3 regions of the Pseudomonas sp. FW507-12TSA genome follow, and region 1 is predicted to be linked to each of the others. Evidence: riboswitches for the same ligand, from Rfam matches in the RefSeq annotation. Region 1 holds a riboswitch; each other region holds the start of a gene.

Region 1 (9,750 bases):
CGGCATCTAGAAAGCCGCTGAGCAGGTCGATCGGCTGTCCTTGGGGCTTGCCGCCGCTGAACGGCACGAAGAGCACTTTGTAGCCACTGTGGGGCTTGCGGTTCCAGGAGCCGTGCTGGCCGATGAACGCGCCTTCGGTGAAGGGCGCGGGCAGCTTGCTGCCAGTGGCGAACGCCAGGCCCAGCGAGGCCGTGTGCGGCCCTACGGCGTAGTCCGGGGCAATTGCCTTGGCCACCAGTGCCGGATCCTGGGGTTTGACCCGTACGTCCACGTGCTGGCCGTAGTAGCTGAAGGGCCAGCCGTAGAAGGCACCATCCTTGACCGATGTGATGTAGTCGGGCACCAGGTCGCTGCCGATCTCGTCCCGTTCGTTCACCGCTGTCCAGAGGGCTCCGCTGACTGGCTCCCAGGCCAGGCCGTTGGGGTTGCGCAGCCCAGTGGCGAACAAGCGATGCTGGCCGCTGGCACGGTCCACTTCCCAGATCGCTGCCCGGCCTTCTTCCTTGTCCAGGCCGTTTTCGCCGACATTGCTGTTCGAGCCGACGGTGACGTACAGCTTGCTGCCATCCTTGCTGGCGATGACATTCTTGGTCCAGTGGTGATTCAGCGTACCGCCGGGCAGGTCCACTACCTTGGTGGCCCTGGCGCTGATCCTGGTGTCACCGCTCTGGTAGGGAAAGCGCAGCAGCTTGTCGGTATCGGCTACATACAGATCGTTGCCCACCAGGGTCATGCCGAAGGGTGAATTGAGGTTCTCCAGGAAGACGCTGCGCGTCTCCGCCACGCCGTCGTGGTCGGCATCGCGCAACAGGGTGATGCGGTTGGCGCTGGGAACCGTGGCCCCGGCGCGCCCCATCACCTTGCCGGCTACCCAGCCGCGGATGCCCCGGCTGTCGTCCGGTTTGGGTGGAGCGTTGGTTTCCGCCACCAGCACGTCCCCGTTAGGCAGTACATAGAGCCAGCGTGGATGATCGAGATTCTCGGCGAAGGCGCTGACCTGGGTTCCGCTGGCGGCCAGCGGTTTCGCTCCCTCGGGCCAACCGATGGCCGGAGCGATGTTCAGCGTGGGGATCAGGGTGGGGTTGGGTTCCGGCAGCTTGGGGTTCGGGCCGGTGCCGTCCGCAACCTGCAGGCTGGAGGTTTCGCCGCAGGCGGCGAGGCCGGCGGCGATGGCGATGAGCAAGGTATGGCGAGGCTTGAGCATGCTGATATCCCTATGAGTGCGCGAACATTCAATCATAGAGAAGCATGGGCGCCCTGGGGTTCCTTGTGTTTAGCGAGCTTCCTTGAACAATACCGCCACTCCGGGGTGGTAGTGGCCGGCTTCGTTGTGCAGCTTGCGGTAGGCATACGGGAAGTACCAGGCCACGGCGCAGCAGTGTTCCTTCTGCAGGTCGTCGAGCATGTCTTGCAGTTCCTCGGGGGTCGCGCTGTGCTGGGCCTTTTGAGGTGCGACGAACAGGCAGCCAAGCTTCAGGTCGCTGGGGTGGCTGATGGTCTTCGCTGCATTGGCGATATCCTGCAGGGCCTGGGTCAGGGCCAGGTTGTTGACTCGTGGCCAGCGCTGGGTGGCCTGGATGTAGGCACGTTCTTCCTTGGTGGCCAGGTACAGATCGGTACGGGCATTGCGCGCACCTTCTTCGAGCTGCTTCTTGCTGGGGCTGCGTTCCAGGGTCACCATCTCGGCCATCCAGGCCGCGGCCGAGAGCAGTCCCAGGTTGGCCTGCTCGTCGAACCAGTAAGGGGTTTCGTTATCGCCGCGAATCGCGTTGTAGCGGTCAATGCAATCGAACCAGCGCTCCAGCATCGGTCGCAGGAATTCCAGCCTTGGATTGCTGATGATCATGCCTTGCATCGAACTCACCCCTTATTGTTGTGACGGGACGTCATGTCCTGAAAGTGGCTATTTGATATCACTGCTTTCAGTGTGGCACAAGATTGGCGTCAGTTTGTTGATGCAGTGCAGTTTTCCGTTGGGTGCGGCGGGCCGCTTCATTGACGCTCCATTCCCAACCCTCTAACCTTCGCGACTTGTTTCAGGTGCTCTGTGACTCCCGGGTCGACAGAGTGAAACAGGGAAGCCGGTCAGGGCCCGTTCCAGCGATGGAGCCGGCGACGATTCCGGCGCTGCCCCCGCAACGGTAGGTGAGTCAAGATTGCGCAAGTGCCACTGTGTCGAAAGCAGGCATGGGAAGGCGCGCAGTCCGGCAGTGGTGCCGCTCACGAGCCCGGAGACCGGCCTGATTCATCCAACGGCATCACGGAGGGCGATGCCAGGCTTGCGCCGTCCATTTCCATTCCTGCCCCCCGTTCCCCAAGCCCCAACGGAGAGCTGCTCCATGAGTGAATCCCTCGAGCGTGACGAACGTCATCTGGCGCGCATGCTGCGCAAAAAAGCGGTGATCGACGAGCGTATCGCCAACTCGCCCAATGAATGCGGGCTGTTGCTGGTCCTGACCGGCAACGGCAAAGGCAAGAGCAGTTCGGCCTTCGGCATGCTGGCACGGTCCATGGGGCATGGCATGCATTGTGGCGTGGTGCAATTCATCAAGGGCCGCGAAAGCACAGGCGAAGAGCTGTTCTTCCGGCGCTTTCCCGAGCAGGTACGGTTCCATGTGATGGGCGAGGGCTTCACGTGGGAGACCCAGGATCGCCAGCGCGACATCGCCGCCGCCGAGGCCGCCTGGGCGGTTTCCCGGGAGCTGTTGCGCGATCCGCAGATCGGCCTGGTGGTACTCGATGAGCTGAACATTGCCCTCAAGCATGGTTACCTGGACCTGGATCAGGTGCTCAGCGACCTGCAGGCCCGTCCGCCGATGCAGCACGTGGTGGTGACCGGGCGCGGGGCCAAGCCGGAAATGCTCGAACTGGCCGACACCGTCACCGAAATGGGCATGGTCAAGCACGCCTTCCAGGCCGGTATCAAGGCGCAGAAGGGCATCGAGCTGTGAGCGTGAACCCATGAATGATGTTCGTCATTGCCCGGCGGTATTGATCGCCGCTCCGGCATCCGGCCAGGGCAAGACCACCGTGACCGCCGCCCTGGCGCGCCTGCACCGTAACCAGGGGCGCAAGGTGCGGGTGTTCAAGTGCGGTCCGGATTTTCTCGATCCGATGATTCTCGAGCGTGCCAGCGGTGCCCCGGTGTACCAGCTGGACATGTGGATGGTGGGCGAGCAGGAAAGTCGCCGCCTGCTGTGGGAGGCCGCCGGCGAGGCCGACCTGATCCTGATCGAGGGCGTCATGGGATTGTTCGATGGCACGCCATCGAGCGCGGATCTGGCACGGCATTTCGGCGTACCGGTGCTGGGGGTGATCGATGGCACCGCCATGGCCCAGACTTTCGGCGCCCTGGCCCTGGGTCTGGCGCGCTACCAGCCGGACCTGCCGTTCGCCGGCGTGTTGGCCAACCGTGTGGGGACCTTGCGCCATGCGCAACTGCTCGAAGGCAGCCTGACCGAGGGGTTGCGCTGGTATGGAGCCTTGTCCCGGGAAACCTCGATCGAGCTGCCCAGCCGCCATCTGGGCCTGGTCCAGGCCAATGAACTCAATGACCTGGATCTGCGCCTGGATGCCGCTGCCGAGGCCTTGGCCAGCAGTTGCCAGGTGGCGCTGCCGCCGGCGGTGGGGTTTGCCGCGCCGGCTCCGGTGGCCTGCGAGCCGCTGCTGGAGGGCGTGCGGATCGCCGTGGCGCGGGATGAGGCATTCGCCTTCACCTACGGCGCCAGCCTCGACCTGCTGCGAGCGATGGGCGCGCAACTGAGTTTCTTCTCGCCGATCCACGATAGTGAGTTGCCGGCGGCCGACAGCCTGTACCTGCCTGGCGGTTACCCCGAGCTGCACCATCAGGCACTCGCGAGCAATAGTGGCATGCTCGCGGCCATCCGCGCCCATCACGCCGCCGGCAAGCCACTGCTCGCCGAATGCGGCGGGATGCTGTACCTGCTCGATGCCCTGACCGATGTCGAAGGCCAGCGTGCCGAGCTCCTGGGGCTGTTGCCCGGCGAGGCGGTGATGCAGAAGCGCCTGGCGGCCCTGGCCTTGCAGGCAGTGGACCTGCCGGACGGTAGTCTGCGCGGGCATACCTATCATCATTCCCTGACCAGTACCGAGCTTGCGCCCATCGCCCGGGGGGCGAGTCCCAATGGTGGCCGGGGTGCCGAGGCGGTGTATCGCGACGGGCGCATGACCGCCTCCTATGTGCACTTCTACTTCCCATCCAATCCCGTGGCGGTGGCGGCGTTGTTCGCACCCCGGCCAGGGGTTGCCGAGGGCCTGGCGTGTGACTGAACAGGCGTTTTCCGCGGCCGAGCGCGAGGCGGTCTATCGCGCTATTGCCGAGCGTCGTGACATGCGTCATTTCGCCGGCGGCAGCGTTGCCCCCGAGTTGTTGCAGCGCCTGCTGGAGGCCGCGCACCAGGCCCCCAGCGTTGGCCTGATGCAGCCCTGGCGGTTTATCCGCATCAGTGACCGTGCGCTGCGGGACAACATCCGGCAGTTGGTGGAAGAAGAGCGGGTACGTACCGCCGAGGCGCTGGGGGAGCGTTCCGACGAGTTCATGAAGCTCAAGGTCGAAGGCATCAACGAGTGCGCCGAATTGCTCGTGGCCGCGTTGATGGACGGCCGGGAACGGCATGTCTTCGGTCGCCGGACCCTGCCGGAAATGGACCTCGCATCCCTGTCCTGCGCGATCCAGAACCTCTGGCTGGCGGCGCGCAGCGAAGGGTTGGGCATGGGTTGGGTATCGCTGTTCGAGCCCCAGGCCCTGGCCAATCTCCTGGGCTTGCCCGAAGGTGCCAAGCCCCTGGCCGTGCTGTGCCTGGGGCCGGTCACCGAGTTCTATGCGGCGCCGATGCTCGCGCTGGAGGGCTGGGCCCAGCCCCGGCCATTGAATGAATTGCTGTATGAGAATTACTGGGGAGTGAGTCAATGAGCGTGGCGTTGCTGAGTGTCGCCGGGGTGGCGCTGGATGCGCTGCTGGGCGAGCCCAAGCGCTGGCATCCACTGGTGGCCTTCGGGCGTTTGGCGGATCGCATCGAGCAACGTTTCAACGCCGCCGGGCGGGGTTGGCGCAGTCATGGCGTCACGGCCTGGGTGCTGGCGGTCCTGCCCCTCACCCTGTTGGCCACGGCCTTGTCCTGGTTCCCCTATATCGGCTGGCTGGTGGAAGTCCTGGCGCTGTATTGCGCTTTGGGGCTGCGCAGCCTTGGCGAGCATGTCGAGCCGGTGGCCCAGGCCCTGCGTAGCGATGACCTGGATGAGGCGCGGCGGCGGGTGGGTTTCCTGGTGAGCCGCCAGACCAGCGAGCTGGATGCCCCCGCCGTGGCGCGCGCGGCCACCGAGTCGGTGCTGGAGAACGGCAGCGACGCGGTGTTCGCCGCCTTGTTCTGGTTCGCCGTGGCCGGTGCGCCAGGGGTGGTGCTCTATCGTCTGAGCAACACCCTGGATGCGATGTGGGGTTACCGCAACGAGCGCTTCGAGCGTTTCGGCTGGGCTGCCGCGCGGATCGATGATCTGCTCAACTATATTCCGGCGCGCCTGGTGGCCCTGACCTATGCCTTGCTGGGCAAGACCCGGCTGGCCTTCAAATGCTGGTATCGCCAGGGGCCGACCTGGGACAGCCCCAATGCCGGTCCGGTGATGGCCGCCGGTGCTGGAGCCCTCGGGGTAGAGCTGGGCGGCCCGGCAATCTATCACGGTGAACTGCACCAGCGCCCGCAATTGGGCGAGGGGGAAGCGGCCAGCGCCGGGTCCATCGATGGTGGCTGGCAGCTGGTGCAGCGTGGGGTATGGCTGTGGTTGCTGATTCTTTGCCTGGGGGCGCAATTCTATGCTTGAGCACGGTGGGCGTTTGCGCAGGGCGGCCCAGGAACATGGCATCGCCGAAGAGGACTGGCTGGACCTGTCCAGCGGCCTGGCCCCCTGGCCTTTCGCGTTGCCGCAGATTCCGCTGCGTGCCTGGGCCCGCCTGCCGGAAACCGACGACGGCCTGGAGCAGGCGGCCTGTGCCTATTACGGCGCCAATGAAGTACTGCCGGTGGCCGGTTCCCAGGCGGCGATCCAACTGCTGCCGCGTTTGCGTCGCACTGGCAAGGTCGGGGTGCTGTCACCCTGTTATGCCGAGCACGCCGAAGCCTGGCGTCGCAGTGGCTATCGGGTTCGCGAGGTGCTGGAGCAGGAAGTCGACCTCTTTCTCGACAGTCTCGATGTGCTGGTGGTGGTCAATCCCAACAATCCCACAGGCCTGAGCCTCGGCCCCGAGCGCCTGCTGGAGTGGCATGCACGCCTGGTCCAGCGCGGTGGCTGGCTGGTGGTGGACGAAGCCTTCATGGACAACACGCCTGAGCTGAGCCTGGCCAGCCATGCCCACCAGGTGGGCTTGATCGTCCTGCGTTCGTTCGGCAAGTTCTTCGGCCTGGCCGGGGTGCGCCTGGGATTCGTCCTGGCCGAGCATCGGCTGTTGCGGCTGTTGGCCGAGCAGGTAGGGCCCTGGGCTGTCAGTGGCCCGACCCGAGTCCTGGGGCAGGCTTGCCTGCGGGATGTCGCCGGCCATGCCCGCCAGCGCCAGCGCAGCGAGGCCGCCAGCCAGCAGTTGGTGGAGGTGCTGCAGCGTTACGGCTTCAAGCCCCAGGGCGGTTGCGCGTTGTTCCAATGGCTGATCACCGACGAGGCTGAGCGGCTCTATCACTTCATGGCCCGGCGCGGCATTCTCCTGCGCCTGTTCGCCCACAACAGCAGCCTGCGTTTCGGCCTGCCTGCCGACGAGGCCGAGTGCGCTCGCCTGGAGCAGGCCTTGCTGGCTTATCGCAAGGACTACCCATGACCACGCTGATGGTGCAGGGCACCACATCGGACGCGGGCAAGAGCACCCTGGTGACCGCGCTGTGCCGCTGGCTGTTGCGCCAGGGGATCAGCGTGGTGCCGTTCAAGCCGCAGAACATGGCGCTCAACAGCGCGGTGACCGCCGATGGCGGCGAGATCGGCCGCGCCCAGGCGGTCCAGGCCCAGGCCGCCAACCTCGCGCCCCATACCGACATGAACCCGGTGCTGCTCAAGCCCAACAGCGATACGGGCTCCCAGGTGATCATCCATGGCCGTGCGGTGACCACCATGAATGCCGTGGCCTATCACGACTACAAGGCCATCGCCATGCAAGCGGTGCTGGCCTCCCACCAGCGCCTGCGCCAGGCGTACCGGGTGGTGATGGTCGAGGGCGCCGGCTCCCCGGCCGAGATCAACCTGCGGGCCGGCGACATCGCCAACATGGGATTTGCCGAGGCGGTGGATTGTCCGGTGCTGCTGATCGCCGACATCAATCGTGGCGGGGTGTTCGCCCACCTGGTGGGCACCCTGGAGCTGCTTTCACCCAGCGAGCAGGCGCGGGTCAAGGGCTTCATCATCAACCGCTTTCGCGGCGACATCGCCCTGCTGCAACCGGGCCTGGATTGGCTGGAGCAGCGCACCGGCAAGCCGGTACTCGGGGTGTTGCCCTATGTCATGGACCTGCACCTGGAGGCCGAGGACGGCATCGACCAGCGCCAGGCCGGCAAGGTCGAGCAGCTGCTCAAGGTGGTGGTGCCGGTGCTGCCGCGCATCAGCAACCATACGGACTTCGATCCGCTGCGCCTGCATCCCCAGGTAGACCTGCAATTCATCGGACCCGGGCAGGCGATACCCGCCGCCGACCTGATCATTCTCCCCGGCTCGAAAAGCGTGCGCGGCGATCTCGCCTACCTGCGCGCCAATGGCTGGGAGCAGGCCATCGCCCGGCACCTGCGCTACGGCGGCAAGCTCCTGGGTATCTGCGGCGGCCTGCAGATGCTCGGCGAGCAATTGCACGATCCGCTGGGGCTGGAAGGTGCCGCGGGCTCCAGCCCGGGCCTTGGCCTGTTGGCTTTCGAAACCGTGCTGGAGGCGCAAAAGCAGCTGCGTAACGTCAGTGGACGCCTGACCCTGGAAGACGCTGCGGTCAGCGGCTACGAGATCCATGCCGGAGTCAGTCGTGGTCCTGCCCTGGAACAGGCGGCAGTGCGCCTGGACGATGGTCGCAGCGACGGCGCCCGCAGTGCCGACGGGCAGATCCTCGCCACCTACCTGCACGGCCTGTTCGAGACGCCAGCGGCCTGCGGCGCGCTGTTGCGCTGGGCCGGCCTGGAGGATGTCCAGCAGGTGGATTACCAGGCCTTGCGCGAGCGCGATATCGAACGCCTGGCGGACCTGGTGGAGCGCCACCTGGATACCGCCGCATTGCGTAGGCTTTGTGGCCTGTAGGCACGCAGCCGTGTGCGGTTTTCTTTTCAGAGGTGCCCAAGCATGTTGCAACTGATCCTCGGTGGTGCCCGCTCCGGCAAAAGCCGCCTGGCCGAGAAACTGGCCAACGACAGTGCGCTGGAAGTGACCTATATCGCCACCAGCCAACCGTTGGACGGCGAGATGAACCAGCGTATCGCCCATCATCGCGAACGCCGTCCGGCGCACTGGGGCCTGGTCGAAGAGCCCCTGGAGCTGGCCCGGGTACTGCGCCAGGCGGCCAGTCCGGGGCGCTGCCTGCTGGTGGACTGCCTGACCCTGTGGCTGACCAACCTGCTGATGCTCGAAGACCAGCAGCGCCTTTCTGCCGAGCGCGAGGCCTTGCTGCAATGCGTGGCCGAGCTGCCGGGAGACATTATCTTTGTCAGCAACGAGACCGGAATGGGTGTCGTGCCGCTGGGCGAATTGACTCGCCGCTATGTGGATGAAGCCGGTTGGCTGCATCAAGCCCTGGCCGAGCGCTGTCAGCGAGTGGTGCTGACGGTGGCTGGCCTGCCCCTGACTTTGAAAGGACCCGCGTTATGAGCAATTCCTGGTGGCAGAACCCGTGCAAGTCCATTGATAGCCAAGTGGTGGAGCAGGCCCTGGCCCGGCAGCAGCAGCTGACCAAACCGGCCGGCTCGCTGGGCCGGCTGGAGCCGCTGGCCGTGCGCCTGGCGGGCTTGCAAGGCCGGCTCAAGCCCGCCATCGAGCAGCTGTGGATCACCATCTTCGCCGGTGATCACGGGGTGGTGGCCGAAGGTGTGTCGGCCTATCCGCAGGAAGTGACCGGCCAGATGCTGCTGAACTTCGTCAATGGTGGCGCCGCGATCAGCGTGCTGGCCCGCCAGTTGGCGGCGCAGCTGGAAGTGGTGGACCTGGGCACTGTGACGCCGAACCTGGAGCTGCCTGGAGTGCGCCACCTGAACCTGGGGCTGGGCACGGCGAACTTCCTCCAGGGCCCGGCCATGACCCGGGCCCAGCTCGAGCAAGCGCTGCAGGCCGGTCGTGATAGTGCGCTACGTGCCTGTGGGCAGGGCGCCCAGTTGTTCATCGGTGGGGAAATGGGGATCGGCAATACCACGGCCGCCAGCGCCATCGCCTGCGCCTTGCTGGACATTCCGGTAACGCAGCTGGCCGGGCCAGGTACCGGGCTGAACGCCGCGGGCGTCAGCCACAAGGCCCAGGTCATCGAACGAGCCCTTGCCTTGCATCAGGGGGCACGCGGTGATGCCTGGCAAGCGCTGCAAGACCTTGGCGGTTTCGAGATCGCGGCCTTGGCCGGCGCCTACCTGGCCTGTGCCCAGGAGGGCATCGCGGTGCTGGTGGACGGCTTCATTTGCAGCGTCGCGGCACTGGTGGCGGTGCGCTTGAGTCCAGGCTGCCGCCCCTGGTTGCTGTTCGCCCACCAGGGCGCCGAACCTGGGCACCGGCATGTGCTGCAAGTGCTCGAGGCCGATC
Region 2 (9,750 bases), on a different contig from region 1:
ATCGCTGAGCTGTTGCAGGGGCTGTGGGCGCCGCCCGGTCCAGGGTTCGGCCAGGGCGCAATCCAGCGGATCGAACCCCAACTCGAAGGCCTTGGCCAGGGCCCGCAACAGGCTGGCGTGGGCGCCCTTGCCATCCCCCCGAGGGATGCGCAGCAGGGCCAGCAACGTATCGATGCGCAAGCGCCCTTCTGGCGACTCGCCGAACACATGCAGGCCGTCGCGGATCTGCGATTCCTTGAGATCGCACAGGTAGGTGTCCAGCCGTGGCAGCCAGAGCGCCGCATCGGCTTCGCCTTCCAGTGGTCCGTCCAGTTGCAGCTCGCGGTCGATCTGGGTCTCGCGCACCAGGCGCAAGATGTCCCGTTGCAGCTCCCGGGCGCGGCGCGGGTCGAGCAACTGGGCCTCGTAATACTCGTCGGCCAACAACTCCAGGTTACGCAGCGGGCCATAGGTTTCGGCGCGGGTCAGGGGCGGCATCAGGTGATCGATGATCACCGCCTGGGTCCGGCGCTTGGCCTGGGCACCCTCCCCTGGGTCGTTGACGATGAACGGGTAGATGTTCGGCAGCGGCCCCAGCAAGGCGTCCGGCCAGCACTGGGCCGACAGGCCGACGCCCTTGCCCGGCAGCCACTCGAGGTTGCCGTGCTTGCCGACGTGGATCACTGCGTGGGCGCCGTAGACCTGGCGCAGCCAGAAATAGAACGCCAGGTAGGCATGGGGCGGCACCAGGTCCGGGTCGTGGTACACCGCGCTGGGGTCGACCTGGTAACCCCGGGCCGGCTGGATGCCGATGAAAGTCAGGCCCAGGCGCAGGCCAGCGACCATCAGCCGCCCGTTGCGGAACATCGGGTCCTGCTCCGGGGCGCCCCAGCGCTCCAGCACCGCTTGGCGATTGACCTCGGGCAGTGCCTGGAACAGGCGCTGGTAATCGTCCAGGGCCAGGCTCTGCTGGCAAGGGCGCAGGTCGAGGCTGTCCAGATCGTTGCTGACGCCACCGAGCAATTGCTGGATCAGCTCGGTGCCGCTGGCCGGCAGCTCGCCAGGCAGCGGATAACCCTCGGCCTGCAAGGCCTTGAGAATGTTCAGCGCCGCCGCCGGAGTATCCAGGCCCACGCCGTTGCCGATGCGCCCGTCGCGGGTCGGGTAGTTGGCCAGGACCAGGGCGATGCGCTTCTGGTGGTTGTCCAGGCGGCCCAGCTCGACCCAGTTGCTTGCCAGCCGGGCGACGAAGTCCATGCGCTCGGGCTGGCCGCGGTAGCAGACCACGTCCGACTGGCTGCGCTCACTGCGCCAGGCCAGGTCCTTGAAGCTGATAGGCCGGCTGATGATGCGTCCATCCAGTTCGGGCAAGGCGATGTGCATGGCCAGGTCCCGTGGGCCCAGGCCCTGTTCGCTGGCCTGCCAGCCCGGCTCGTTGTCCTGGGCGCAGATGGCCTGGATCACCGGGATGTCGCGGCGAAACGGTCGCAGGTGCGGCGCCTCGGGGCTGGACTGGGCGAAACCGGTGGTGTTGAGGATCACTCCCGCACCGGTCTCATCCAGCCAGTCTTGCACCTGCGCCAGGCAGCCAGGCTCCTTGAGGCTGGCCACGGCGATCGGCAAGGGGTTGAGACCGGCAGCCGCAAGGCGCTGGCAGAACAGGTCGATGAATGCGGTGTTGGCCGCCTGCAAGTGCGAGCGATAGAACAGCAGCGCCGCCACCGCCTGGCCGGGCTGCCAGTGGGCCTGCCAATCCGCCAGGCTGGCCTGGCTCCTGGCCGGGTGATAGAGCGCGGTGCGCGGCAGCACCTGCGGTTCGCTCCAGGAGTAATCGCGCCCCAGCAAGCCGCTCAGGCAGCGGTAGAAATTCAACGCATTTTCTCGCCCGCCCTGTCGCAGGAACTGCCACAGGCGGTCGCGCTCCACGGCCGACACCGTGCTCAGGTCGCTGAGCTCCGGGTCGGGCCGGTCGTCCCCCGGCACCAGGATCAGTTGCACCCCGCGCCGGGACAGCTCCACCAGTTGCTCGACGCCATAACGCCAGTAGGCGATGCCACCGTGCAGGGAAATCAGGATGACCTTGGCATGGCGCAGCACCTGGTCGACGTACAGGTCCACCGAGGCGTGGTTCTGCACCTGCATCGGGTTGGCCAGGCGAAAGCTGGGGTAGTCCGCTGGCAGTTGCTCGGCGGCCTCGGCCAGCAGCGCCAGGCTGGAGTCGCCGCTGCACAGGATCACCAGCTCGGCGGGGGTTTGTCCAAGGTCGGCGATGTTGTCATCCGACACGAATCCGCCGGGCTGGGTCCTGAGCAGGTGCATGGGTCAGGCGCCCAGGGCGGCGCGCAGTTGCGCTTCCAGCTGGGTTGCATCCAGTTCCTGGCCGATCAGCACCAGGCGGGTGATGCGTTTCTCATCAGCGCCCCACTTGCGGTCGAAGTGCTTGTCGAAACGGGTGCCCACGCCCTGGAGCAGCAGGCGCATCGGCTTGCCGGGGATCGCCGCAAAACCCTTGACCCGCAGGATGCCGTGCTTGACCACCAGTTGGGTCAGGGCATCGAGCAGCAGGCTTTCGTCGGCCTCGGGCAGCTCGATGGAGATCGAGTCGAAGGCGTCGTGGTCATGGTCATCATGATCGTCGCCGTCATGGTGGTGGTCATGGTGGCTGTGACGGCTGTCGATGTGCTCCTCGGAACCGGCACCCACGCCCAGCAGTACGTCCAGGGGCAGGCGCCCGCTGCTGGCCTCGATCACCTTGACCGCCGGCGGCAGCTCCTCGGCCACTTCCTGGCGGACCTTGGCCAGGTCGGCCGGGTCGATCAGGTCGGTCTTGTTGAGGATCACCAGGTCGGCGCTGGACAACTGGTCGGCGAACAGCTCGTGCAGTGGCGACTCGTGGTCCAGGTTGGGGTCGAGCTTGCGCTGGGCGTCCACCTGGTCCGGGAAGGCGGCGAAGGTGCCGGCGGCCACGGCCGGGCTGTCGACCACGGTGATCACCGCATCGACGGTGCAGGCGCTGCGGATTTCCGGCCACTGGAAGGCTTGCACCAGGGGCTTGGGCAGGGCCAGGCCGCTGGTTTCGATGAGGATATGGTCCAGGTCGCCACGGCGGGCCACCAGTTCACGCATCACCGGGAAGAATTCTTCCTGCACGGTGCAGCACAGGCAGCCGTTGGCCAATTCGAAGACCCGGCCGCTGGCCTCTTCCTCGGTGCAGCCGATGGAGCACTGCTTGAGGATCTCGCCGTCGATGCCCAGTTCGCCGAACTCGTTGACGATCACCGCGATACGACGGCCCTGGGCGTTGTCCAGCATGTGCCGCAGCAAGGTGGTCTTGCCCGAGCCCAGGAAGCCGGTGACGATGGTGACGGGAAGTTTGGCCAGTGTTTTCATCGGATGCCCTTTTGGCGAAGGAGGCGGGCATACGGGACGACAGGCACGGCGCGGGCCAGGTGCTGATTTCGCCACCGGATCACCCCGCCCGGTTGTAGTGAGAATCTGGGTCGAGGCAGGTCTCCTGGCTGGGGGCTTGCCAGTCCAGGACTGACGCTTCCTGTGCCTTCCCGCCAGCGTCATGGACGCCAGGCAGTGGCCGTGCAGGAATGGAACCCTTCACAGTTGCGGGGGCAGCCGCGGCTTCTACCGCGTTCCCGTCTTAGCTTCGACCGCTGGCCGAAGAACCTCGAAGGCGCAAGGCTACGCAGAGCGCGGAGGACGGTCAATGCACATATGCGGCGGCTTCCCGTGCCAACCGGCGATTGACGGCGCTCCCTTGCCCATGATTTGCTACACAACTTGTTACGGGTGCCCTTCACAGGGTGAAACGGGAAACCGGTGAATCACGCGCTTGCCGCGATGACCAGTCCGGTGCTGCCCCCGCAACGGTAAGCGAGCGAAGTGTCAGATCCACTGTGCCCTGGGCATGGGAAGGCGACACTTGCCGGCATGGCATGACCCGCCCTGCCCCTCGCGAGCCCGGAGACCGGCCCGCAATACACGAATAACAAACCCGCGGTGGGCGGGCGCTGTTGCAAACCCTGCGTGAACGCCACGCGGGGTTTTCCTGCGCCGCTTCCCGCTGACAAACCCAAGGGAACGCGCCATGTCGATCATCAGCAGCACCAGCCATTCCGCCAGCAGCACCGCCACCCTGAGCCAGCGCCTGGTAGCCGCCATCGGTGCCTCGATCCTTGGCGCCTGCCTGGTGTACTTCGCCGGCTTCTCGCATATCGAGGCAGTGCACAACGCCGCCCACGACACCCGCCACAGCGCCGCCTTCCCTTGCCACTGAGACCCGTCCGATGATCAAGCGTATCGCGCAAACCGCAGGCTTCACCGGGCTGCTGGCCGCCCTGCTGCTGACCTTGCTGCAAAGCTTCTGGGTCGCGCCATTGATTCTCCAGGCGGAAACCTACGAAAAGGCCCCGGCCACCGAGGCAGTCCATGAACACGCCCCGGGCGCCATGGCCGGGCACGTCCACGATGAAGAAGCCTGGGAACCGGAGGACGGCTGGCAGCGAGTCCTGTCCACCACCGGCGGCAACCTGGTGGTCGCCGTGGGCTTCGCCCTGATGCTGGCAGGCCTCTACACCCTGCGCGCACCGAGCCGCACTTCCCAGGGCCTGCTCTGGGGCCTGGCCGGCTACGCCACCTTCTGCCTGGCGCCCACCCTGGGCCTGCCGCCGGAGCTGCCGGGCACCGCCGCGGCCGACCTGGTGCAGCGCCAGACCTGGTGGGTCGGTGCCGCCGCGTCCACTGCCGTGGGCCTGGCACTGATCGTGTTCGCCGGCAACTGGCTGCTGAAGTTGCTGGGCGCGGCCATCATCGCCGTGCCCCATGTGATCGGCGCTCCCCAACCGGAAGTGCATTCGATGCTGGCTCCCGAAGCACTGGAGGCCCAGTTCAAGATCGCCTCGCAATTGACCAATGCCGCCTTCTGGCTGGCCCTGGGCTTGATCAGCGCCTGGCTGTTCCGGCGCAAGGGCGAGGATGGCCAGCGGGCATGATCACCGAGCCGGCCCTGGTGGTCGGCCTGGGTTGTCGCAAGGGTTGCCCGGCCAGCGCCCTGCGCGCCCTGCTGGACCAGGTGCTGCGGGCCCATGGCCTGGACCTGGGCCAGGTACAGGCCATGGCCAGCATCGACCTGAAGCAGGATGAACCGGGCCTGCTGGAGCTGGCGCAGCAGTTGTCGCTGCCATTGACCTTCTTCAGCAGTGCCCAACTGGCGCCCTACGACTCCCGCCTGAGCCACAGGTCGCAGGCCGCATTCGAACGCACCGGCTGTCATGGCGTCGCCGAAAGCGCCGCCCTGGCCATGGCCGAATGCCTGCAAGCAGGCTCGGCGCAACTGCTGGTGCCCCGGCAGAAATCCGCCGAAGCCACCTTGGCATTGGCAGGCCCTTGAAAAACGTAGGCGAGGCAGCCAGCACAAGGCGAAAACAAGCGAAAAAGCGCAGTTTACGCGCGGTAAATGAGCATTTTGACCGGGCTGGCGCACCAGCCTGTTTTCAACGCAGCGATGGCAACGCAGATAGTTTTTCAACGGCCTGTTAGCTGTTTGCCCGTAGAATCGCCGCTAACCCCCGCCCTCGATCATGAGCGATCTTCATCATGAAGCCTGCTCGCCCCCTTTTTCACAGGACACTGCCATGACTGTCTACTTCATCGGCGCCGGCCCCGGCGACCCGGAACTGATCACCGTCAAGGGCCAGCGCCTGATCCATCGCTGCCCGGTGATCATCTACGCCGGCTCCCTGGTGCCCCAGGCGGTGCTCGAAGGGCATAGCGCGGTACGGGTGATCAACAGCGCCGAATTGCACCTGGAACAGATCATCGAGGCCATCCGCGAAGCCCATGCCCAGGGCCAGGATGTAGCCCGGGTGCACTCCGGCGATCCGAGCCTGTACGGCGCCATCGGCGAGCAGATCCGTTGCCTGCGGGAGCTGGGGATTGCTTTCGAGATCGTCCCCGGAGTCACCGCCACCGCCGCCTGCGCCGCATTGCTGGGAGCGGAGCTGACCTTGCCCGATGTCTCCCAGAGCGTGATCCTCACCCGCTACGCGGACAAAACCAGCATGCCGGCCGGGGAAGAGTTCGCCAGCCTGGCGGCCCATGGCGCCACCATGGCCATCCACCTGGGGGTCAACCATCTGGAGCGCATCGTCGCCGAACTGCTGCCCCACTACGGTGCCGACTGCCCGATCGCGGTGGTGCACCGGGCCACCTGGCCGGACCAGGACTGGGTACAGGGGACCCTGGCGGATATCGCAGCCAAGGCAGCCGCCAAGGGCTTCCGGCGCACCGCGCTGATCCTGGTGGGCCGGGTATTGGCCGCCGATGCCTTCAGTGAGTCGTCGCTGTACCGCGCCGGCCACGCACACCTCTATCGGCCCTGACCCACTTGTTCACGCCCAGGGGCCTGGTTCCGGGCATAAAAAAACGGCGCTCACGGGGCGCCGTTTTTTTGTGTCGCAGCGAACGCCTTAGTAGTAGGCGTTTTCTTTCTGCGTATGGTCAGTGACGTCGCGCACGCCCTTGAGCTCAGGAATACGCTCGAGCAGGGTGCGCTCGATGCCGTCCTTCAAGGTCACGTCGGCCTGGCCACAGCCCTGGCAACCGCCACCGAACTGCAGCACGGCGATGCCGTCTTCGACCACGTCGATCAGGCTGACCTGGCCGCCGTGGCTGGCCAGCCCGGGGTTGATCTCGGTTTGCAGGTAGTAGTTGATGCGCTCGTTGATCGGGCTGTCGGCGTTGACCATGGGCACCTTGGCGTTGGGAGCCTTGATGGTCAGCTGGCCGCCCATGCGGTCGGTGGCGTAGTCGACGACTGCATCATCGAGGAAACCTTCACTGAAGGCATCGATGTAGGCAGTGAAGCTCTTGAGGCCCAGGGCCTTGTCCTCGGGCTTTTCTTCGCCCGGCTTGCAATAGGCGATGCAAGTCTCGGCGTACTGGGTACCTGGTTGGGTGATGAAGATGCGGATGCCGATCCCCGGGGTGTTCTGCTTGGACAGCAGATCAGCCAGATAATCGTGGGCGGCGTCGGTAATGGTTATGGCGCTCATGATGGTTCCTCGCAGACGTGGGCGCAGTTTACGCCAATCGATGTCGCTGAAAAAGTCCTAGTGTTTTTGTCAGGATAGACCTTGGTCTGAGACGCCCCCGTAGCCTTCTGCGCATCCGGGGGCGGCGACCGCTCTATCTCAGAGGTTTTCGTAGCGGTTCATATCCATGACCCCGGCCTCGACCGGATCGGTTTCCTGCAAGAAGCGGGTCTGGTCATGGAAGTACTGCCAGAACTGCGGATGGCTGCGGCGGATGCCCCAGCGCTCGACGATCTTCTCGAAGCTTTCGGCATCGCGGGCTTCCTGCATGGCCGTGACGAACTCCGGCACCTCGGCGGACGGGATGTCGAACATGAAGTTCGGGTAGCTGCTGAGGATACCCGGGAAGATGGTCAGGGTATCCAGCCCCGGCTGGTAGCGCAGCGATTCGCCGAGCATGAAGGCCACGTTGCTGTGGGCCCGGTTGCGCAGCATGCTGTAGAACTGGCGCTTGCCGCCGGGCGTCTGGACCCGCAGCAAGGTGGCCTCAGGCAACTGCTCGATGACCTTGAGCCCCGCCGCCGGCCGCGACGCCAGACCGCTCAGGGCCTGTTCGGCATCCTGCAGGGCCGGATCGATGTTGGGTCGCGAGCAATAGGCGCTGTCGCAGCGGTTGATCGGGTCCGGCTTGGCATTGAGCTCGCCGTAGCGCGCCAGCAACTGGTTGGCGAAATCCTTCTTCGGATCCTTGGCGTCCAGCTTCAGGGCGCTGCGCTTGCTGTCGTCGATGGACTCGTAGTCCAGCCACATCTTGAACTTGCCGCTGTTCTGGTACCAGTCGTCGAGGAAGTCCTCGCGGGTGCCGGCCGGCATCAGGCGCAGGAAGTTCTGCTCGGCGCCATTGCGGATCAGGTCGAAGTACAGCCGGGTCTGGGCCTGGTGCGAGACGTTGCCGAACACGTCGAAGTTCACTGCCAGCTGGTAATAGGTGCGCTCCAGCAATGGATAGTCGAACAGCCACATCGTCTGCGGGATCTCGCCGATCAGGCCCTTGGTCACCGAGGCGCTGTCGAAGTGCCGGAAGATGCTCAACAGCGCGTTGTCGTTGCCGGCCCACAGAGTCGACCAACTGGGCGCCGGGGCCTCGGCGTAGGAATCACGGCGCAGGACCTCGTACTCGTTGCGCTTGTCGCGGTAGGCCAGCCACAGGCTGAGCACGCTGCCAACATCGTCGTTCTGACCCGGCATCGCCAGCAGGGGCGTGGCCTGGCCGCGATAGGCCGGGTCAGTGATGTACAGGTCATGTTCCGGGGCCTGGAACAGCGCCCAGAAGTTGTCGCGGATCACATCGGTGGCGATCTGTCCGCGGCATACCGGGCCCCGGATGAAGGTACGCACGAAGTACTCGGCGTTATCCAGCATGAACTGGTAGCGGGCCTTGGCCGGAATCGCCTCGAAGGTCTCGAACGGGTTGGCCCGGCGCGCCGGCCCATAACCGGGCAAGGCGTTGACCTGCCAGTCGCCGCTGTAGAACAGGGTCTTGACCCGGGCCAGCTTCGCCGCGCCCAACGGGTAAGTGATGTGGGTCTTGTGCACGATCACCCCTTGCACCGGCCACAGGCGGTAGTACACCTGGGTGCCCGGGTCGTCGTTGGGGCGTCGGGTATTGATCAGGTCGATGGGCTGGCCAGTGGGGGTACGCGAACGCACCCACTGGAAGAAATGCCCCGGCTCACCGCCTTCGAAATAGATGTGGGCGAGGAACCAATGCTCGTAGAGCCAGCGCGCCACCAGGCTTTCCCGGGCGCCAGGGGCGTTGAGCAGGTTTTCCCATTGGACCACCTGCAGGCTTTCCCGGGCGCTGGGGGCCAGGCCCTGCTCATCGATCGGCGCGCCGGAAGCCAGCCAGCGCTGTAGCGTCTGGTACTGCTGGCTGGTCAGGCCGGTGACCGCCAGGGGCATGCCTTCCTTGGGATGGGCGCCGGCATACCCGTCGAACTCGGCCGGCTGCGGGCACATGTTTTCCCGGTTCAGGCCCAGGACGATCTCACTGGGCAGCTTGGCATTGGGTTGCAGCGGCGTCCGGTGCCCCAATTCCAGCATGCGCGCCATCAGTGCCGCCTGGCTGCCCTGGGCGTCGAGCACCGAATAGAACCCGCGGCTCTGCCAGGCCGCCTTGCCGCTGGCGTCGTAGAACAACCGGGTCGGATCCTGGGCCTTGCTCCGTTCACCGTCGTATACCGGCGCCTTCGACGCGCCACGGGCGGCACCTTCGCCACTGCCCAGGTTGAGCTGGCAAGCCGAGTCGTAGCAGGCATGGCAAGCCACGCATTTCTCGGTGAAGATCGGCTGGATATCGCGGGTATAGGAAATCGCCGGCGCCGGACCTTGCGCCATGCACAGTGAACTCAATAGCAGCAGCACGCTGCTGACGGCAAAACGATACGGCATGTCCCTGGTCCCGAAAGTAAAAACGTCGCGATTCTACCGGTCCGCCCGGCGAACCAACATGAACGATATTCATGCAAAACCGGCACATGCCGCAAAACCATGCAGGTTTGCTATTCTCCACGCCCTCCGTAATGGCCTTTCCAGGTAGTTCCCATGTCTGACCGCAGTGCTCGCCTCCACGCTCTCCAGCAAGCCCTCAAGGAGCGCATCCTGATCCTCGATGGCGGCATGGGGACCATGATCCAGAGCTACAAGCTCGAGGAGCGGGACTACCGTG
Region 3 (9,750 bases), on a different contig from region 1:
CGCTGCTCGACGAAGCTCCAGAGGAACGTATCGGTCTTGGCCAGGAGATGTTCCAGGCCTTGCAACTGGAGCCCGGCGCTGCCGTGCGGAGCATTGCGCTATGACCCCTTATCGACTCGCAACCGTGGCATTGCCAGGAGCCCGTGCATGATCGTGCGCCCGATTCGCGTCTCCGACCTGCCCGCGCTGCTGCGCCTGCTGGGTGGCAGCCAGCGAGAACTGGACAACCTCAGCACCGACCCCGAGCGCCTGGACCATCGGGTGCGCTGGGCCCAACGCACGTTCGCCGGCCAGGTGGAACGCGCCGACGCCGACTACCTGTTCGTGCTGGAAGATGACGAGCAGCAGGTGATCGGCATCTGTGGCTTGAGCGGTGCCATCGGCCTGCGCGAGCCCTGCTACAACTACCGGCTCGGCATCACTCGCGGCAGCGCCCCGGGACTGGGTATCGAGAAACAGATCCCGACCCTGTTCTTGAGCAACGACATGGCCGGGCAATCCCAGCTGTGCTCGCTGTTCCTGCGCCACGACCTGCGCCAGGGCTATACCGGGCGCCTGCTGTCCACGGCGCGCTTGCTGTTCGTCGCCGAGTACCCGGCGCTGTTCGGCGACAAGCTGGTGGTGGAGTTGCGCGGCCAGGTCGACAGCCAAGGTTGCTCGCCGTTCTGGGACAGCCTGGGGCGGCATTTCTTCAAGATGGATTTCCAGCAGGCCAACCGCCTGTCCAGCCATGGCGGCAAGTCCTCCATCGCCGAGCTGATGCCGCGCCAACCGCTCTATACCTGCCTGCTCAGCCCACAGGCCCAGGCGGCCATCGGCCAGGCCCACGCCAGCACCGAACAGGCGGTGGGCATCCTGCACGACGAAGGTTTCAGCCACCAGGGCTGCATCGATGTGTTCGACGGTGGCCCGCTGATCGAGGCCGAAGTGGCGAAGATCCGCAGCGTGCGTGAAAGCCAGGTCCTGCCGTTGCTGGTGGGCAACCCGGACGAGCAGGCGCCGATGTGGCTGATCCACAACCGGCGCCTGGAGAGCTGCCGCATCACCGCCGCGCCCGGGCGCCTGGTGGCCGGCTGCCTGCTGGTGGACCGCCAGGCCACCAAGCGCCTGCAACTGCAGCCCGGTGACTCGGTGCGTGCGGTGCCACTGCTGGCCTGCCCCGCCGATGCCGGTGGCCAGGCCCAGGTACGCACCTCCCCCGCCATTGCCTGGTAACGCCGGGCAAACCCGCTTGGTATAGCCGCTGCCGCAGGCTGCGCACGACCACGCAGCGAGCGCAAACCTTGCGCACTCCACAATCAAGGCCCCGCGGGCCTTGGCACAGCTTCGCAGGCTCAGCAGCGGCTACCGGAACTGGGCTGGGCGATAACGGCATGACTACGCAGTGGGCGCGATCGTGTCGGCCACAGGATTGACGAACGGCCGGACGGATGTTCAGATGCCGCCCTGTTTCAGGTGCCTCACGCCGCCGTGCGTGAGGTGAAACGGGAAACCGGTGCGCCCCCAGGGGCAAGTCCGGTGCTGCCCCCGCAACGGTAAGCGAGTGCTGCATTCAACACGCCACTGTACCCAAGGTATGGGAAGGCGAATGCAGCCAGCCTCGCAAGCCCGGAGACCGGCCTGAAGCATCTGTTTGGCAATCCTGCGGTGGGCGGGCATGGGCCGGTGTGGGCGCGTGCGCGTGCCTGCCACCTTCTCCCTGCGTGCTTCCCGAAGATACTTTCGAGAAGACCAACAATGACAACAACAGACACTTCCCTTGCGCGCGACTGGCGCGCTGCGCGCCGTTCCATGGGCGGCGCCCTGCTCGGCTGCCTGTTCAGCCCCTGGCTGCTGGCGGACGACACCTCCCTGAAGCTCGACCAGCAGTTCGTCTCCGCCCCGTCGGTGGAGTCCACCACCGTGGCCGAGATGGCCAAGTACGGCAGCAAAGTGGAAATCATCGATCGCCAGCAGATCGAACGCGCCGGCCCCAGCAGCGACATCACCCGGGTCCTGCAGATGTACGTGCCGGGCCTCTACGTGGCGCCCAAGAACGGCCCCTTCGACTACGGCACCTATTCGCTGCTGGGTGGGCGCAACGATGACACGCTGATCCTGCTCGATGGCGTGCGCCTGAACAACCGCCTGTACGGCGGCCTGTACCTGGATACCCTGCCAGCCAACGCCATCGAGCGCATCGAAGTGCTCAAGGGCGGGCAGAGCCTGCTGTTCGGCACCCAGGCGGTGTCCGGGGTGATCAACATCGTCACCCGTAGCCCACAGACCCGCGACGCCTCCGGCGAAGTCAACCTGGGCCTGGACAGCTTCATGGGCAGGAGCGGCGATGCCCGGGCGGAACGCATCGTCAGCAACGGCCTGGGCGATCTCGGCTTGCTGGCCTATGTCAGCCACAACGTCTCCGACGGCTACCAGCCGTTTCGCAACAGCGCCTACAAAAATACCCACGACAAGAAGCGTTCCTATGAGGTGACCACCTTCGGCGCCAAGGCGATCCAGGGGTTCGGCGACGACTCGCGCCTGGAGCTGTTCTACCAGTACACCGACGCCAACCTGGATTTCGCCCGCGCCGCGAACAACAAGAAGACCACCAACGACCGGGTCCAGCAGATCGCCACCGCCACCTTCGAGCAACGCCTGGGCGAACGCTTCAGCTACTTCGTCAAGGGCCATGTCAACGATTGGGACACGCGCTACACCCGTATCAACAGCAACGATGATGGCGGCATCAAGGTCATCAACCACAACGACTACTGGGGCTTCACCGACTGGGGCGTGCAGGCCGAGGGCAAGGCCGAGCTGGACGGCGGCCATGTGCTGGTGTTCGGCACCGACAACCAGTGGTTCAAGGGCCAGGACGACGTACTCAAGATCGACGACAACAAGGCCCAGGCCAACGCCCTGTATACCCAGTTGCGCCCGGTGTTCGAAGCCCTGCCGGACTGGCACCCGAGCATCGGCGTGCGCCACGAGAAAATCAGCGGCGGCGAGAGTGCCACGGTGGGCATGCTCACCTCGCTGTACGACCTCACGCCCAACTGGCAACTGCGCGGCCAGTACGGCAATGCCTTCAAGCTGCCCAACGCCGAGCAGTTGTTCGCCAATGAACCCAATGAAAAAGGCAACCGCAACCTCAAGCCGGAAAAGAGCGTCAACGCCGAACTGGGCCTGGACTACAAGGGCAGCCTGCTGGCCGGTGAATTCAATGCCAGCATCACCGCCTACCGGCGCAAGATCGACGACCTGATTGCCCTGGACAACAAACAATTCGTCAACGGTGACAAACAGGTCAGGGTCCGGGGCATCGAGGTGGACGGACGCTGGCAGTTCAGCCCGCAATGGAACCTGTCCGCCGACATGACCCGCAACCTGGTCGAGTCACGCAACGTGACCCTGAGCAACATCCCCGGGTTCTTCGCCCGCTCGCGCCTGGGCTTCGAATCGCAGGACCGCATGTGGGGCGTGGGCGGCGCGATTCGCTATATCGGCCAGATCGACAGTCCACGCAAGCTCGACTACGGCCATTACTCGGTGGTGGATGCCGACGCCTATCGCTACCTCGACACGGCCCAGCAGCATCGCCTGAGCCTGCTGGTGGAGAACCTGTTCGACCGCGACTACGCCACCAGCATGACCAACGACACGCCAGCGCTGGACAACCTGGGGCGCCCCTTCACCACCGAAGTGCGCTACACCTACCGCTTCTGAGGCCGACCGACATGCATGAACACTATCAACGGGTGTTGTTCGTCGGTCCCGGTCTGCTGGGTGGCGCCCTCGGCCAGGCCTTCTGCCGCGAGCTCGAAGGCCTGCGCGACGACAGCGTCGAGACCCGGGTGATCGATACCCTGGACGGTTTCGACAGTCTCTGGGCTGCCCTGGACGAAACGCTGGCCAAGGCTGGCGCGGCGTTGCTGGTGGTGGACCTGGAGCCCAGCTCCGACAGCGCCTACCTGGACTGGCTGCGCGATGAACTGGGACGCCGCGCCCGTGCCCACTCCCAGGCGCCACGGCTGTGGATCACCGCCCAGGCCCTGGGTCGCCGGGGGCTGGATGCGGCCCAGGCCTGGGCCAGCATCGCCCAGCGCGAACGCCACCTGCCATGCGACCAGGTCAACCCGGTGGCCAGCGATCCGGACTGGTCGCAGGTGCCGCCCCACGCCCGCCAGGTATTGCTCTGCACCGGCCCGCGCTGCGTCCGGCGTGGCGCCCTGCCCTTGTGGAAGACCCTGCGTCGCGAGCTGCTGCGCCTTGACCTCATGGAGAAGCCCGGAGGCGTGCTGCTGACCCGCACCGCCTGCCAGTTCCCCTGCAACCTGGGACCGGTACTCACCGTGCACCCGGATGGCTGCTGGTACCGGGTCGAGAACGACAGCCAGGTGCTGCAACTGGTGGAGGGGCACCTGTTGGCAGGCGAGCCCGTCGCCCAGTTGCAGATCGCCGCCCCTTATGGAGTACCCACCGATGCCTAGGAAGGCCCGGGCCAGGTGCCTGGCCATCCTGCTGTGGCTGGCCAGTGGGCCGGCCCTGGCCGGCAGCTACGAAAACTGCGGCAAGATCTGGCCCAGCCCCGGCACGCCCCAGCGCATCGTCGCCCTCAACCAGCACAGCGCCGACCTGCTGCTGGCCCTGGGCGCCGGGCCGGCGCTGATCGGCGTCGCCTACCTGGACGACGATGGCCAGGCCATGGCCCAGGGGCACTACCACGGGGTGCCGGTGATCGCCCGCCAATACCCGTCGGCCGAGGTGCTGTACAGCCTCAAGCCCGACCTGGTGGTGGGCGGTTTCGCCTCGGCGTTCCCCGACAACTTCAGCTCCCGCGAGCGCCTGGGCGCCATCGGCGTCGGCAGCTACCTGCTGGAGTCGGCCTGCGTCGGGCATGACGAGGACTACTTCGGGCACATCCGCCGCGACCTGCTGACCCTGGGCCAGTTGTTGGGCACGCAGGAACGGGCACGGCAGTTGATCGCCCAGATGGATACCGATCTCGCCTCGGCCCGGGCCCTGTACCAGGACCAACCCCAGCCCTCGGTGTTCTACCTGGACAGCGAGGTCAACGGCCTGGCCAGCCAGGGCCGGCGGGGTTTTGTCGGGGTATTGCTGCAAGCCGCCGGGGCGCGCAACAGCTTCGCCGCCATCGACCGCCCGCGCCTGGTGGTGGACAGCGAGACCCTGCTGGCCAACAACCCGGAGGTGATGCTGCTGGCCGATGCCCTGTGGTCGCCGGCCGCACGCAAGCGCCGCCTGCTGCGCAGCGATCCAGTGCTGTCACGGCTGCGGGCAGTGCGCGAGCAACGCCTGATCGACATCCCCTTCACCCAGCTGGTCCCCGGTATCGCCAGCGCCCGCACCGCCCTGGAACTGGCCCGGCGCCTGCACCTGCCACAGGATTGAGCGCACAACGACAGCGGCCCTGCCTCGGTGGCCGCTGCCGCAGGCTGCGCACGACCGTGCAGCGAACGCCGGAACGTAGGCGCGACACCATCGCCGCAAGGCCCTGCGGGCCTGGGCGCAGCTGCGCAGGCTCGATAGCGGCTACAGGGAGTTGAGCAGGTGCCGTTGTGGCGGGTGGCAGCTGACGTTGTCGCGCCCGCAGGTCTTGGCCGCATACAGCGCCTGGTCGGCGTCGTGGAGCCAGCCCATGGCTTCTTCATGCCGGGAGTCGAAGGCGGCCAGGCCGATGCTCAGGCTGACCTGCAAGGCCGGGGTCTGCTCGTAGCCCAAGGCGCCGAAACGCCCGCGCAGGGCTTCCATGAGCTCGGCGGCATGCTCCAGGGGAACGTCCGGCAGGATCACGCAAAACTCGTCGCCACCATAGCGACCGGCCTGGTCGCTGCTGCGCAGGTTCTGGCGCAGCAGCTTGCTCAACTGGCGCAGCACCACGTCGCCGGCCACATGGCCGTAGGTATCGTTGATGGCCTTGAAGTGATCGATATCGATCAGGGCGATGGCGCCGCCATGGTCCTGGCGCTTGCAGCGCTGGAACTCGATCTCCAGCTGGTCCTTCCAGGCGCCGTGGTTGAGCAACCCGGTCAGGCTGTCGGTACGGCTCAAGGCCAATAGCTCACGCTTGTGCCGGGCCAGGGTCACCGCCTGCTGGTAGCAGATGTACCCCAGGACCAGCGGGTACAAGGTCAGCATCGGCAGGCAGGCATACAGCTGCTCGGGCGTGGTCCGGGCACTGAAGGCGACACTGAAGATCCCCAGGCCCAGGCCAATCCCCAGCAACTGTGCCACGCAACCGGCGAGGAAGAACCACACTCCGCCCATGGCGATATTGTTCATGGCCATCATGCCCAGGGTGGTGGCCAGCGGCAGCGGGTTGAACTGCATGGCCGCGACCCAGAAACCGCCCAGCAGCGAATCCACCAGCAAATTGCGGTACTCGGCGCGAAACGGCTGCCGGGCCAGGCGCGCCCACTGGTAGGCCAGATGTGGCCAGGCGAAGGCGTTGAACAACATGAAGCCCCACACCCAGGGCGCGGGATGCAGCGGCGCCATGCCCTCGAACACGCAGAAGAACCCCAGGGCCAGGCCCAAGGTGCGCGAGCGGTAGAGCCTCCTGGCCAGTGACAATCCCTTTCCTCTGGTGCACTGCGCAGGGGCCAAGTCGCCTCCGTCCAGCGTTGGGAAAGATACAGCGAGCGGATGAGCATCGAGCCAGGGGCATCGAGCGACATGGGCACAAAACGCCAGCATGGCACAGGCCCTGTTTTACCAGCCTCGGCGCGAGGTTTCGGGAATATTTGGCTATAACCGCGCCGCGCTCGATAACCATTTCCCTGGTCACGGTGCGCCCTTGCACTCACTCACTGCCAACGCCCGGAGCGGATGCCATGCATTCGTTTGCAGAATGAAGTTCAGAGGAACTTTCGTTTGTCAGCCCTGGCGGCGCTGCGCAGAATCGAGGCCGACCCGCTCCACCCACGCCTCGATCCACAGCCACGGGAACCTTGTCCATGAGCAACCAGCGCTTCGTCAGTCCTGACCTGATCCGCCAGGGATTTTCCCGGGCCATGTCGGATATGTACCGTGAGGAAGTGCCGCTGTATGGCGACCTGATGCAACTGGTGGCCAAGGTCAACGCCCAGGTGCTGGAGCAACAACCGGCCATTGCCCGGCACCTGCGACACACCGGCGAGTTGCAGCGCCTGGACCTGGAGCGCCATGGCGCGATCCGCGTCGGCACCGCCGCCGAACTGGCGACCCTGGCGCGCCTGTTCGCGGTGATGGGCATGCAGCCGGTGGGCTACTACGACCTCACCCCCGCCGGGGTGCCGGTGCATTCCACGGCGTTTCGCGCGGTGCACGAACAAGCCCTGCAAGTCAGCCCGTTCCGGGTCTTCACCTCGCTGCTGCGCCTGGAGCTGATCGACAACCCCGAGCTGCGCGCATTCGCCGAGCAGGTGCTGGCGCGGCGCTCGATCTTCACCCCGAAGGTACTGGAGCTGATCCGCCTGGCCGAGGACCAGGGCGGCTTGGCCGCCGACGCCGCCGAGGACTTCATCCAGCAAGCCCTGGAGACCTTCCGCTGGCACCACCACGCCACGGTCAGCGCCGCCCAGTACGCCAACCTCAGTGCCCAGCACCGGTTGATCGCCGACGTGGTGGCGTTCAAGGGCCCGCATATCAACCACCTGACTCCACGCACCCTGGACATCGACGAAGTGCAACGGTTGATGCCCGCGCATGGCATCACCCCCAAGGCGGTGGTCGAGGGCCCGCCGCGCCGCGATTGCCCGATCCTGTTGCGCCAGACCAGCTTCAAGGCCCTGGAGGAAAGCGTCGCCTTCACCGACCAGGCGCACAACCAGGGCAGCCACAGCGCCCGCTTCGGCGAGATCGAACAGCGTGGCGCGGCCCTCACGCCCAAAGGCCGGGCACTCTACGACCGCCTGTTGAATACCGCCCGCGACGAGCTCGGTGACTTCCCCAGCGAAGCCAATGCCCAGCGCTACAACCAGCTGATGCAGCAGCACTTCGCCGAGTTTCCCGACGACCACGACGCCATGCGCCAGCAGGGCCTGGCCTATTTCCGTTATTTCGCCAGCGAAGCCGGGCTCGCCGCCCGCACCGAGCCCGGTCGCCCTACCACGGTGCAAGCGTTGCTGGCCGCCGGGCACCTGGGCTGCGAGCCCCTGGTGTACGAAGACTTTTTGCCGGTCAGCGCCGCCGGGATCTTCCAGTCCAACCTCGGCGACGACAGCCAGAGCCATTACGCCGGGCGCTCCAACCGCCAGGCATTCGAAACGGCCCTGGGCCGGCCGGCCCTCGACGAGTTGCAGCTGTACGCCCAGACCCAGCAGCGCTCCCTGGAGCAGTGTGCCGAAGCCCTGGGCCTGTCCGCCCTGTAAGCGCAAGAATCCATGGCCGGGAAACGGCGGCAAGGCTATCCTGCCGCCATTTGCGCCACCTGCGGGTGGCGTCTTCCAGGGATGGTTCCATGAAACTCAGCACCGGCCTGCTGTTCTGCGTCGCACTGGGCCTGGCCTCGGCCAGCCACGGCGAACAAATCGTCAACGACATCACCCAACTCAATCCCATCGTGGTCGACCAGGTGGCGCAACCTACTCGCCTGGAGCAGATCGTCCAGCTGGTGGCCAATCACCCCGGGCCCATCGCCATCGGTGGCGGCCGATACAGCATGGGTGGGCAGACCGCCACAGAGCACGCGCTGCAGATCGACATGCGGCGCTTCGACCAGGTCCTGGCGTTCTCCCGCGAGCGCAAGGAAATCACGGTCCAGGCCGGTATCACCTGGCGCGCCCTGCAAACCTTCATCGACCCTTACGACCTCTCCGTGAGCATCATGCAGAGCTACGCCAACTTCACCGTCGGCGGCGCCCTGAGCGTCAACGCCCATGGCCGCTACATCGGCTATGGGCCGCTGGTGAGCTCGGTGAAGTCGATCAAGCTGGTGCTGGCCGACGGCCAGGTGATCGAGGCCAGCCCGCAAAACAATGCCGAGCTGTTCTACGGCGCCATCGGCGGCTACGGCGGCCTGGGGGTGATAGCCGAAGCCACCTTGCAGCTGAGCGACAACGTGCGCCTGCTGCGGACCTTCGAAGAAATGCCCCTGGAGCGCTACAACGACTATTTCTTCCAGCACATCGCCAATGATCCCAAGGTGATCCTGCACAACGCCGTGCTCTACCCCAACCAGTACCAGCACCTGCGCGCGGTGTCCTACAGCCAGACCGAGCTGCCGGTGACGGTCGAGGAACGCCTCACGCCCCTGGACCGCAACTACTGGAAGGAACGCCGGGCCATGAAGGTGGTGAGCCAATGGCCCATGGGCAAGTCGATCCGCGAGGAGGTCATCGACCCGCTGGTGTTCAAGCGCCAGCAGGTGGTCTGGCGCAACTACGAGGCCAGCCTCGACGTGCGTGAGCTGGAGCCGGCATCCCGGGCCAGGCGCACCTACGTGTTGCAGGAGTACTTCGTGCCCCCTGGGCAGTTGCAAGGCTTCGTCGAGGACATGGGCGATACCCTGCGCAAGCACAAGGTCAATGTGATCAACCTATCCATCCGCCACGCCAAGGCCGATCCCGGTACGCTGCTGGCCTGGGCCCGGACCGAAGTATTCGCCCTGGTGCTGTACTACCAGCAAGACACCCGCCCGGCCGCCCGCGATGGGGTGCGCCAGTGGACCCGGTCCCTGGTGGATAGCGCCATCCGCCACGGCGGCAGCTACTACCTGCCCTACCAGATCCTGGCCACGCCTGAGCAGTTCCACGCGGCCTATCCCCG

Evidence for each region. Region 1 has a riboswitch for cobalamin ahead of cobO (cob(I)yrinic acid a,c-diamide adenosyltransferase). Riboswitches for the same ligand answer to the same signal wherever they lie in the genome.
Region 2: another riboswitch for cobalamin. It lies ahead of AC3WK8_RS04120 (CbtB domain-containing protein); the one in region 1 lies ahead of cobO (cob(I)yrinic acid a,c-diamide adenosyltransferase).
Region 3: another riboswitch for cobalamin. It lies ahead of AC3WK8_RS26365 (TonB-dependent receptor plug domain-containing protein); the one in region 1 lies ahead of cobO (cob(I)yrinic acid a,c-diamide adenosyltransferase).

What each region holds. Positions count from the first base shown of each region.
Region 1 is NZ_JBYSWT010000038.1:47,310-57,059, forward strand. Features, by position in the region: gene AC3WK8_RS27960 (PQQ-dependent sugar dehydrogenase) at 1-1,204, opposite strand, end outside; gene AC3WK8_RS27965 (hypothetical protein) at 1,274-1,855, opposite strand; cobalamin riboswitch at 2,022-2,258, shown strand; gene cobO (cob(I)yrinic acid a,c-diamide adenosyltransferase) at 2,340-2,951, shown strand; gene AC3WK8_RS27975 (cobyrinic acid a,c-diamide synthase CobB) at 2,962-4,290, shown strand; gene bluB (5,6-dimethylbenzimidazole synthase) at 4,283-4,933, shown strand; gene cbiB (adenosylcobinamide-phosphate synthase CbiB) at 4,930-5,838, shown strand; gene cobD (threonine-phosphate decarboxylase CobD) at 5,831-6,823, shown strand; gene AC3WK8_RS27995 (cobyric acid synthase) at 6,820-8,271, shown strand; gene cobU (bifunctional adenosylcobinamide kinase/adenosylcobinamide-phosphate guanylyltransferase) at 8,314-8,835, shown strand; gene cobT (nicotinate-nucleotide--dimethylbenzimidazole phosphoribosyltransferase) at 8,832-9,750, shown strand, end outside.
Region 2 is NZ_JBYSWT010000003.1:92,879-102,628, reverse strand. Features, by position in the region: gene cobN (cobaltochelatase subunit CobN) at 1-2,298, opposite strand, end outside; gene cobW (cobalamin biosynthesis protein CobW) at 2,302-3,369, opposite strand; cobalamin riboswitch at 3,467-3,676, opposite strand; cobalamin riboswitch at 3,762-3,981, shown strand; gene AC3WK8_RS04120 (CbtB domain-containing protein) at 4,079-4,267, shown strand; gene AC3WK8_RS04115 (CbtA family protein) at 4,278-4,982, shown strand; gene AC3WK8_RS04110 (cobalamin biosynthesis protein) at 4,979-5,380, shown strand; gene cobM (precorrin-4 C(11)-methyltransferase) at 5,625-6,371, shown strand; gene nfuA (Fe-S biogenesis protein NfuA) at 6,459-7,043, opposite strand; gene AC3WK8_RS04095 (fatty acid cis/trans isomerase) at 7,182-9,473, opposite strand; gene metH (methionine synthase) at 9,627-9,750, shown strand, end outside.
Region 3 is NZ_JBYSWT010000034.1:20,716-30,465, reverse strand. Features, by position in the region: gene AC3WK8_RS26375 (arginine N-succinyltransferase) at 1-104, shown strand, start outside; gene AC3WK8_RS26370 (arginine N-succinyltransferase) at 148-1,215, shown strand; cobalamin riboswitch at 1,437-1,638, shown strand; gene AC3WK8_RS26365 (TonB-dependent receptor plug domain-containing protein) at 1,792-3,708, shown strand; gene AC3WK8_RS26360 ((2Fe-2S) ferredoxin domain-containing protein) at 3,720-4,472, shown strand; gene AC3WK8_RS26355 (ABC transporter substrate-binding protein) at 4,465-5,394, shown strand; gene AC3WK8_RS26350 (diguanylate cyclase) at 5,536-6,609, opposite strand; gene hglS (2-oxoadipate dioxygenase/decarboxylase HglS) at 6,960-8,354, shown strand; gene AC3WK8_RS26340 (FAD-binding oxidoreductase) at 8,444-9,750, shown strand, end outside.